3 regions of the Rhizobium sp. BK491 genome follow, and region 2 is predicted to be linked to each of the others. Evidence: riboswitches for the same ligand, from Rfam matches in the RefSeq annotation. Region 2 holds a riboswitch; each other region holds the start of a gene.
What was found. Region 2 has a riboswitch for thiamine pyrophosphate ahead of thiM (hydroxyethylthiazole kinase). Riboswitches for the same ligand answer to the same signal wherever they lie in the genome.
Positions count from the first base shown of each region.

Region 1: linked by a shared signal. The riboswitch ahead of thiB (thiamine ABC transporter substrate binding subunit) and the one ahead of thiM (hydroxyethylthiazole kinase) in region 2 are both predicted to bind thiamine pyrophosphate.
Region 3: linked by a shared signal. The riboswitch ahead of thiC (phosphomethylpyrimidine synthase ThiC) and the one ahead of thiM (hydroxyethylthiazole kinase) in region 2 are both predicted to bind thiamine pyrophosphate.

Region 1 is NZ_JACIAR010000005.1:385,071-388,346, forward strand. It holds gene FHX05_RS23625 (MarR family winged helix-turn-helix transcriptional regulator) at 1-57, opposite strand, end outside; gene FHX05_RS23630 (MDR family MFS transporter) at 222-1,757, shown strand; TPP riboswitch at 1,828-1,944, shown strand; gene thiB (thiamine ABC transporter substrate binding subunit) at 2,030-3,022, shown strand; gene thiP (thiamine/thiamine pyrophosphate ABC transporter permease ThiP) at 3,030-3,276, shown strand, end outside.
Region 2 is NZ_JACIAR010000003.1:839,263-842,538, reverse strand. It holds gene yghU (glutathione-dependent disulfide-bond oxidoreductase) at 1-859, opposite strand, end outside; gene FHX05_RS18310 (DUF1127 domain-containing protein) at 1,423-1,569, opposite strand; TPP riboswitch at 1,803-1,899, shown strand; gene thiM (hydroxyethylthiazole kinase) at 1,950-2,753, shown strand; gene thiE (thiamine phosphate synthase) at 2,750-3,276, shown strand, end outside.
Region 3 is NZ_JACIAR010000003.1:554,604-557,879, forward strand. It holds gene thiC (phosphomethylpyrimidine synthase ThiC) at 1-1,331, opposite strand, end outside; TPP riboswitch at 1,424-1,555, opposite strand; gene FHX05_RS16980 (porin) at 2,164-3,255, shown strand.

The sequences.
Region 1 (3,276 bases), on a different contig from region 2:
CTCGTCTTCGGCCAGCGTCGGAACTTCGATATCTTTTGTATTCGGCGCAGATGTCATCCCTAAAGCATAGCAGAGGTCGGGACGAAACAAAACATGCAAATGGCATTCACCTGCCATTGACAATTATATGCTAATAGCACATATATTCACCCATGAAGACCGGGCGTCCCGCGCATTCGCTCGATAGCGCAGCGTTCCGGCCCAGTTCGGGTTCTTGCTCCATGGACATGCAGACAGGCTTCACACCGCTCGTGGCGGATCACAAACGGCGGCTGATTCTTTTCCTCTTTCTGATGACTGCCATGTTCATGGCAACGCTCGACAACCAGATTGTCTCGACGGCACTGCCGACGATCGTCGGCGAGTTCGGGCATCTGGATCGCTTCGGCTGGATCGGCTCGGCCTATCTTCTCTCGCTTTCCGCCGTCATGCCCGTCTACGGCAAACTCGGTGATCTCTTCGGCCGCAAATATGTGATGATGACGGCGATCGCGATCTTCACGGTCGGCTCTGCCGTCTGCGGTCTAGCCGTCTCGATGGATACACTGATCGCCGCCCGCGTCCTTCAAGGCTTCGGCGGGGGCGGCATCATGGTCTCGATCTTCGCCGTCAACGCCGATCTTTTCGAGCCGCGCGAGCGTGCGCGCTACCAGAGCTATTCGAGCCTCGTGCTGATGGCGTCGGGCGCCATCGGCCCCGTTCTCGGCGGCACGATGAGCGATCTTTTCGGCTGGCGTTCGATCTTCCTCGTCAACGTGCCGATCGGCTTCATCGTGCTTGCCGGCCTGGCCTTCATGCTGCCCTACCGCAAGCCTGCCCGCCGTCCGAAGATTGATTATGCCGGCGCCATCGTCCTTGCCCTGACGACGACAAGCATTGTGCTTGCTGCCGACGGAAGCGAACTCTTCGGGTCGCTGCTATCACCGCAATGCCTTGGTATTATTGCCTTCGGGGTAATCTGCGCCATCGCCTGGGTCTTCATCGAGCGCCGCGCACCCGAGCCGATTGTGCCGATGACGCTGTTCCGCAATCCGACATTCGGCCTTCTCCTGATCCTCTCGATCACCAGCGGCGCCGTCGCCATCGGCATGGTCAATTACTTCGCGCTCTTCCTGCAGACGACGACAGGCCTTTCTCCCTCCATGGCCGGGCTGCTGTTCATTCTCCTGACCGGCGGCATCGTCTGCGGCTCGCTCTCCGCCGGCCGGCTGATCGCGGCCAAAGGCCGTTACAAGCCGTTTGCCGTCGCCAGCGCCAGCTGCAGCACCATCGCATTCGCCTCGCTCGCCTTCGTCCATGCCGGTACGCCCATCGTCCTCATTGGCGGCCTGATGCTGCTGCACGGCATCGGCATCGGCCTTGCCCAGCAGGTGCCCGTTATCGGCGTACAGAATGCAGCGGCTGCCCGCGACGTTGGCGCCGCGACCGGTGCCGTCACGCTGTCGCGCATGGGCGGCGCCTCCATTGCCATCTCCATTTACGGCGCCATCATCGCCGCCAAACTCGGCAATGTCGGCGTCTCCATATCCGGCGTACCGAACATCGAGGAGCTGACGCCCAAGATGATGGCCGCCTTGCCCGAGATTACCCGCGAGGCCGTCGCCAACGCCTATGCGAGCGCCTTCAGCCCGTTGTTCATAACGGCAGCCGGCATCTGCATGTTTGGTCTCTTGACCTCGCTGACACTGAAGAATGTGCAGCTCCCGGGTGCCGCGAAGAAATTCGAAAGCCCGGCGGTCGCGGAAGCTGCCGAGTAAATCCTTCCTGCTGCAATCGGCAAGGGAATCATTTCCCTTGTCATCCCTCCGTCACAAGGCTAAATCTGCCGACGCTCTAACGGGGTGCCTTATGTCCTTCAGGACATTTGGCTGAGAGGCTTTCACCGGCCAACCCGCGGAACCTGATCCGGCTAACACCGGCGGAGGGATTAGACGCGTGACGAAATCATAGCGCCCTTTCCCCTTCAAGACGAAACCAAAGTGGAGGCGCTGTCGTGCAAAACCGATCGCTATTGTCATTCTTCACCGGCCTGGCCCTTGCCGCCGGCGCAACGTTTTTTGCTTCTCAGACGGCTGAAGCAGCCGACAAGACCCTGACCATCTACACCTATGAAAGCTTCACGGCCGACTGGGGTCCTGGCGCCAAGGTCAAGGCCGCCTTCGAAAAGACCTGCGGCTGCACGGTCAACTATGTTGCCGTCACCGATGGCGTTGCACTTCTCTCCCGCCTCAAACTGGAAGGGACCGGCACTAAGGCCGATGTCGTTCTCGGCCTCGACACTAATCTCATCGACGAAGCGAAGGATACAGGCCTCTTCGACGCAAGCGGCGTCGACACCTCGGCCCTCAAGGTTCCCGGCGGTTTCACGGACGACGTCTTCGTGCCCTACGACTACGGCCATTTCGCCGTGATCTATGATAGCCAGACCGTCAAGAACCCGCCCAAGAGCATGAAGGATCTCGTCGAAGGCGATCCCAATCAGAAGATCGTCATCGAGGATCCGCGCACCTCGACGCCGGGTCTCGGCCTGCTGCTCTGGGTCAAGTCGATCTATGGCGACAAATCCGCCGATGCCTGGGCGAAGCTCAAAGGCCGCATCCTGACGGTCACTCCCGGCTGGTCGGAAGCCTACGACCTGTTCACCAAGGGCGAAGCGCCGATGGTGCTCTCCTACACGACGTCACCGGCCTATCACATGATCGAAGACAAGACCGATCGCTATCAGGCCGCCGCCTTCTCGGAAGGGCATTACATTCAGATCGAGGTCGCTGGCCTCATCAAGTCCTCGCCGAACAAGGAACTTGCCCGCGATTTCCTGAAATTCATGATCTCCACCGGCTTCCAAGACATCATTCCGACAAGCAACTGGATGATGCCGGTTTCCGCCACTTCCGAGCCGCTGCCGGATGCCTTCAGCAAGCTCGTCGTGCCGTCGAAGACCTTCCTGATGAGCCCTGCGGACGTCGACAAGAACCGTAAAGCCTGGATCGACGAATGGCTGACCGCCACCAGCGGCAACTGATGCCTTGATCATACTCACGGCACCCGAGCGAAGACGCGCTATTTCTGGCGGGGCGTTCAGCCTCGGCAGCATTGCGCTCTTCGTCGGGATCGCCGTTCTTGTTCTTATCTCCGCCGGCATCGAATCCGGCAGCGACACCTCGCTCACAGACCCATATCTACTGCGCATCCTGCGCTTCACACTGCTGCAGGCGGTGCTTTCGACACTGCTCTCCATTGTGCTCGCCATTCCGGTCGCCCGCGCATTGGCGCGCC
Region 2 (3,276 bases):
GCTTATCCTGCGTCTTCGTCTCGAAGTCGCTGGCATCATGGCGCTCACGCAGCTGCTCAGATGGATCGCCCGACATGCGGTTGACCATGCGGCCGCGCTTGACGGCAGGACGCGAGTAGATTTGCTCGGCCCAGCGCTGCACGTTCTTATAGTCCTGCACCTGCAGGAACTCGGCCGCGCCGTATTGCCACCCCTTGGCCAAACCGCCGTACCACGGCCAGATGGCGATATCGGCAATCGTATAGTCGCTGCCGGCGATATATTCGCTTTCGGCCAGGCGACGATCGAGAACATCGAGCTGACGCTTCACCTCCATGGCAAAACGGTCGATCGCGTATTCGATCTTCGTCGGCGCATAGGCGTAGAAATGACCGAAACCGCCGCCGAGATAGGGCGCGCTGCCCATCTGCCAGAACAGCCAGGAGATGCATTCGGCCCGAGCCGGCTGCTCGGTCGGCAGGAAGGCGCCGAATTTTTCGGCGAGATACATCAAAATCGAGGCCGATTCGAAAACGCGAACCGGCTTCGGGCCACTGCGGTCGAGCAAAGCCGGGATCTTCGAATTCGGATTGATGTCAACGAAACCGCTGCCGAATTGATCGCCCTCACCAATCTTGATCAGCCAGGCATCATATTCCGCACCGCTGTGACCAAGCGCCAGCAGCTCTTCGAGCATAATCGTGACCTTCACGCCGTTGGGCGTTCCAAGCGAATAGAGCTGAAGGGGATGGCGTCCTAGCGGCAGCTCCTTCTCGTGAGTCGGGCCGGCAATCGGGCGATTGATATTGGCGAACTGGCCGCCGTTGGCCTTGTTCCAGGTCCAGATTTTCGGCGGGGTATATTCGGCAGGGCCGGTCATGGGCATCCTCCTTTTTCGGGAATCGAATTTGGGCGATCTTCGATGTAGCGCGCTACATAGATCGCACATAGGGGCCGCTCTCCATTTTTGCGAGAGGAGAATGCGCACTCTTTAACGCGGAAGCGCTCTTGCCGCCTGGGTTAGGGCGCGGACTCTTCGATCGCGTTAGGCCATTGGCAAATGCCTGGAGGTTCATGAAACGAAAAAGCCTGCCGCGGGAGGAGGAGCGGCAGGCTTTTTACAAGAACCGAACAGCGGATGGGAGGAGGAGTTCCACTATTCCTGCAGCCGTCCCTGGGAGGAGGATAAGGACGTCTGCCAAGCGAAGGGATGCGGGAGGAGATGCATCGCTTCGATGAATACGAACATACCAGTCTTTTGCTCAGTTCATAGGCATTTCTTTGCAAGGCAGTTATGCGCCATGCGAAAATCGGGCAGCTGGGTCGATCGTAATCTTCAGCCAGGGCGGCGAAGAATGAGCGGGATGCCCATAAAGCAAAAGCGCCTGCTCGGGGGAACAGGCGCTGGTATAATGCAGTTTTTATAAGGAGCCGTCGCGGCCGTTAGCGAGCGACCGCTGCGCGGGCAACATTGCGGATCTCACCGCGATCGATACCCAGGTCGTGCAGTTCGCGCGTGGACATACGGCCCAGTTCGGCGACCGTCTGACGATACTTGCGCCAGTTGTTGAAAGAGCGTGCTACGTTCATGATGATCCCCTTTCCTTGGGCTTTCGAAGCTGAGCAGCCGTGCTTGGCGCTCCCGTCGCTTCGATAGGAACTATATAGTCGAACCCATTGGCTTTTTGCAGAGCTAAGGAATCACTGCACCTATGCGTCTACTGCATGCGTCGCCCGAAATGCAGGCGATCTTCATTCGTCGGTCACGCCTGCCTTTGCGATTCGCTGATGACAGCGCCGCCTTTGTCTGCGAAAAGAAGAGAGATGAGAGACAGGGGCGTCCGCTATCCGGCGGGCTGAGAAGCACCCTTCGAACCTGAACCAGATCATGCTGGCGGAGGAAGTCGCTCGGGACCTCGCGAAGCTGAAGCACGTCGTCCCTACGCGTCTCGCCGCCTGAAAGGGGCGATATGCAAGACCAAACAACTGCAGGCAATCTACTTCGCACCATGCGGGCGAACCCTCCGCTGGTGCAATGCATCACCAATTTCGTCGCCATGAATATCGCGGCCAATGTGATGCTTGCCGCCGGCGCATCGCCGGCAATGGTACATGCCGAAGAGGAAGCCGGAGAGTTTGCCGCTATCTCCGGCGCGCTGACGATCAATATCGGCACGCTTTCGTCCGGCTGGCTTGCGGGCATGCGGAAGGCCGCTCAGTCGGCAAACGAGACGGGCAAGCCCTGGGTCCTCGATCCCGTCGCCCATTATGCGACAGGGTTTCGCCGCGATGCCATCACGCGCTTGTTGGAACTAAAGCCGACAATCATTCGCGGCAACGCATCCGAGATCATCGCGCTTGCCGGCGGGACGAGCCGCGGCCAGGGCGTCGATAGCCGCGATGCCGTCGAGCAGGCGGAAGATTCCGCCCTTCAACTCGCGGAAAAGCACAGCTGCGTAGTGGCAGTCACAGGCGTTACGGATTTCGTGACGGATGGGCAGAAGGCGAAGCGCATTGCAGGCGGTTCGCCATTGATACCGCAAGTAACCGCACTTGGATGCTCGCTAACCTGCCTCGTCGGTGCGTTTGCGGCGGCAGCTCCGGATGATCCGTTCCATGCGACCATAGCGGCGCTTGCCGTCTTTGCCGTGGCCGGCGAACAGGCGGGGGCCGCTGCTGGGGGACCAGGCTCCTTCTCCTGGCGCTTCCTTGACGCACTCGCCGCTTTGAGCCCGGAGACACTGGATCGCGACGCAAGGATATCTGCGGCATGAAAGACTTCGATCTCTCGCTCTATCTTGTCCTCGATCCGGTACTGTGCGCCAATATCGGCATGATTGAAACGACCCGTGCAGCGGTTGCCGGCGGCGTTACCATCGTCCAGCTTCGCGACAAGGAAGCGTCAACCGCGGCCATGATCGAGACTGGCCTCGCCCTCAAGCAAATCCTGCACGGAACGAATGTCCGGCTGATCGTCAACGACAATGTCGAGGCTGCCATCGCCATCGGCGCCGATGGCCTTCACATCGGTCAGGAAGATATGAATGCCGCCGACGCCCGCCGCCTGATCGGCCCGGACATGATCCTCGGCCTCTCGGTGGAAACGGAGGCTCTCGCCTCCTCCATAGATGCCGGAATCATCGACTATGCCGGGATCGGTCCGGTCTTTGCCACACCCACCAAACCCGACCACAAGCAACCGATCGGCTTTGACGGGCTTGCCCGCATCGTCAGGCTTTGCCCGGTTCCTTCAGTGGCAATCGGCGGCCTGAAGGCTGTTCATACCGCCGATGTCCT
Region 3 (3,276 bases), 280 kb from region 2:
GTCGTCAGCGGCCCGAGCGTGTAAAAGGGCGCCTCGCCGCAGACGGAAAGCTGCTTGTCCATGTTTTCCTTGATCTTGTGCATCGGCACATGGCCGGGGCCTTCGATCATCACCTGGCAATCCTTGGCCCAGGCGATCTTCGTCAGCTCGCCGAGTGTCTCCAGTTCGGCGAACTGCGCGGCGTCGTTGGCGTCAGCTATCGAGCCGGGGCGCAGGCCGTCGCCAAGCGAGAAGGAGACGTCATAGGCACGGCAGATATCGCAGATTTCCTCGAAATGCTCGTAGAGGAAGCTCTCGCGATGGTGATGCAGACACCACTTGGCCATGATCGAACCGCCGCGCGAGACGATACCGGTGACGCGATTGACGGTAAGCGGGATGTAATGGAGCCGCACGCCAGCATGGATGGTGAAATAGTCGACGCCCTGTTCTGCCTGCTCGATCAGCGTGTCGCGATAGATTTCCCAGGTCAGTTCCTCGGCAATGCCGCCGACTTTTTCCAGCGCCTGGTAGAGCGGCACCGTGCCGATGGGCAGCGGCGAATTGCGGATGATCCATTCGCGGATGTTGTGGATGTTGCGGCCGGTCGAAAGATCCATGACGGTATCGGCACCCCAGCGGGCAGCCCAGACCATCTTCTCGACTTCCTCCGCCATTGAGGAGGTGACCGCGGAATTGCCGATATTCGCGTTGATCTTCACCAGGAAGTTCCGGCCGATGATCATCGGCTCGCTTTCGGAGTGATTGATGTTGGCCGGAATGATCGCCCGGCCGCTCGCAACTTCCTGGCGGACGAACTCCGGGGTGACATGATCCGGAATATGGGCGCCGAAGCTTTCGCCATCGCGAATCAGGGCTTCTGCCTTGGCCTTGCGGCCGAGATTTTCGCGAATGGCGATGAATTCCATTTCCGGCGTGATGATGCCGGCGCGCGCATAGGCGAGTTGGGTGACCGCCTTGCCGTCTTTCGCCCGCAGGGGCTGGCGCTTGGCCGGAAATTCCGGTGTCAGCCGCTCGCCGGTGACGAAACCATTGTCTTCAGGGCGCACATGCCGGCCTTCATAAGTCTCGACATCGCCGCGAGCGAGAACCCAGTCGCGGCGTAGCTGAGATAGACCCTCCTCGATGCGGATATCGGCGCCCTCGATCGTGTAGGGGCCGGAAGAATCATAAACAATGACAGGCGGCTCGCCCGAGGTCGGATGGACGCTGATTTCGCGCATCGGCACGCGGATGTCCGGGTGGATCTCTCCGGGAACATAGATTTTCGCGGATGCCGGCAGCGGGCCGGTGGTGACGGTCGGAGTGAGGTTCTTTGCGGCAATATTCATGGTTTGAGGCTCCAAGTTGCAGTTGGAGACCCAGTCAATCAGCCGGAATGATGAAAAGACGCCGGCATGGAATCCACGCGGGAATCCGAAGCCTTCGAGCGCTTGCACCGTCCCTACGCCAGTATGAACTGGATCAGGTTCAACGGGTCACTGCGCCACAGGAGGCAAAGCCTCATTGTCCAGCAGTATCTCAGCCCCTTGCCGGGACCCCCCTGGTGAATACGGAAAGGCTATGCCTTACCCTTGTTCTCTGTCAACCCCGCAACGACGGTCGCGTTTTCTCAATCGATTGACCATTGTGGCGCGGGGGCGGCTTGGATTCTATAGGGGCGAGCCTCCGATAGGCGCGATCATCATCTTCGATGACGCTGCTCTTGATCCATGCCCGTTCCCGCATAAATGGTACCGATGAAAATTCCGGATCTCGAGCCTGATTGGGGAAGGCTGTCTCGATTTGGTGCGAATTCTTGAACCTTGGCGACGCTGACTATTCCGGCAGTAAAAGGCTCAGCCAGCCACCAGTTGCATTTAAGCAACAGCAATCAAGTCTAATGCCGGGGCGGGTTTCACAGAATTGACAAACATACGGGCTGTTTGTAAACCAAATATAGGACATAACTGTCTTACGGACGAGCAATCGGCCGGATCGGTAGAGGCATTTCAAAACCTTTGCCGCGGGGTGAATTATGGAGGTTAGAGGGGACTCAAGCCGACATCAGGTGCGTATCTGCCGGACTGCCCGGGTGCGTTTAAACCGACGTAATCCTCAGGGTGGTGTTCCAGCTTTGTACTCGCGGTAAATTGGAATGCATATTGCAACCAGGAGTTTAAAATGAACATCAAGAGCCTTCTTCTCGGCTCCGCTGCTGCGCTGGCAGCAGTTTCTGGCGCCCATGCGGCTGACGCGATCGTCGCTGCTGAGCCCGAGCCGCTGGAATACGTTCGCATCTGCGACGCATACGGCGCTGGCTACTTCTTCATTCCAGGCACCGAAACCTGCCTCAAGATCGGCGGCCGCGTCCGTACCGAAGGCGAGTGGTACGATGCCTACAACCCGAACAGCCATAACGGTACGCTGTGGCACACCCGTGCGGAGCTGAGCGTCGACACGGCAACCGACACCGAATACGGCCCGCTGAAGACCAACACGGTCATCCGTTGGGACTGGAATGACGGCAACTCCACCTCCACGAAGCTGCTGTTCGCAAACATCAGCCTCGGCGGCTTCCTCGTCGGTAAGGCTGACTCGCAGTACAACTCCTACATCGGTTATGCCGGCGACGTCATCAACGACGACGTGATCTATGACGGTCCGTACGAACTCAACCAGTTGACCTACAACTACGACGCCGGCAACGGCTTCACGGCTGTGGTCTCGGTTGAAGACTCGAACTCCAGCGGTTCTGGCGCTTCCTATGGCTCCAGCTGGTGGTCTGACGACAAGGGCAACCACTACGCTCCTGACGTCGTTGCCGGTGCTGGCTTCAAGTCCGGTGCATGGGGCTTCAAGGTCGTTGGCGGTTACGACTCGATCGTCGAAGAAGGCGCCATCAAGGCTCGTGTCGATGCTGACTTCGGTACCTTCTCGGCCTTCTTGATGGGCGGCTGGAACACCGACGGCGACAAGCTGAACAAGTATGCCGGTACCAACCTCGATCGTTCGGCTTGCCCGGTTAACGATGCATCGAAGTGCGGCTGGGGTGACTGGGCTGTTTGGGGCGGCGTTGGCGTTCCGATCAACGAAAAGCTGAAGTGGAACCTGCAGCTCGCCTACACCGACTCGAAGATTTTTGCCGCAACCACCAACGTCAAGTGGAACCCGGTCAAGAACCTGCTCATCGAGCCGGAAGTCTCCTACACCAACTTCGATTCTGTGAACCAGGATCAGTGGGCTGGTATCCTGCGCTTCGAGCGTAGCTTCTAATATTGAATTACCCGGCTCAAT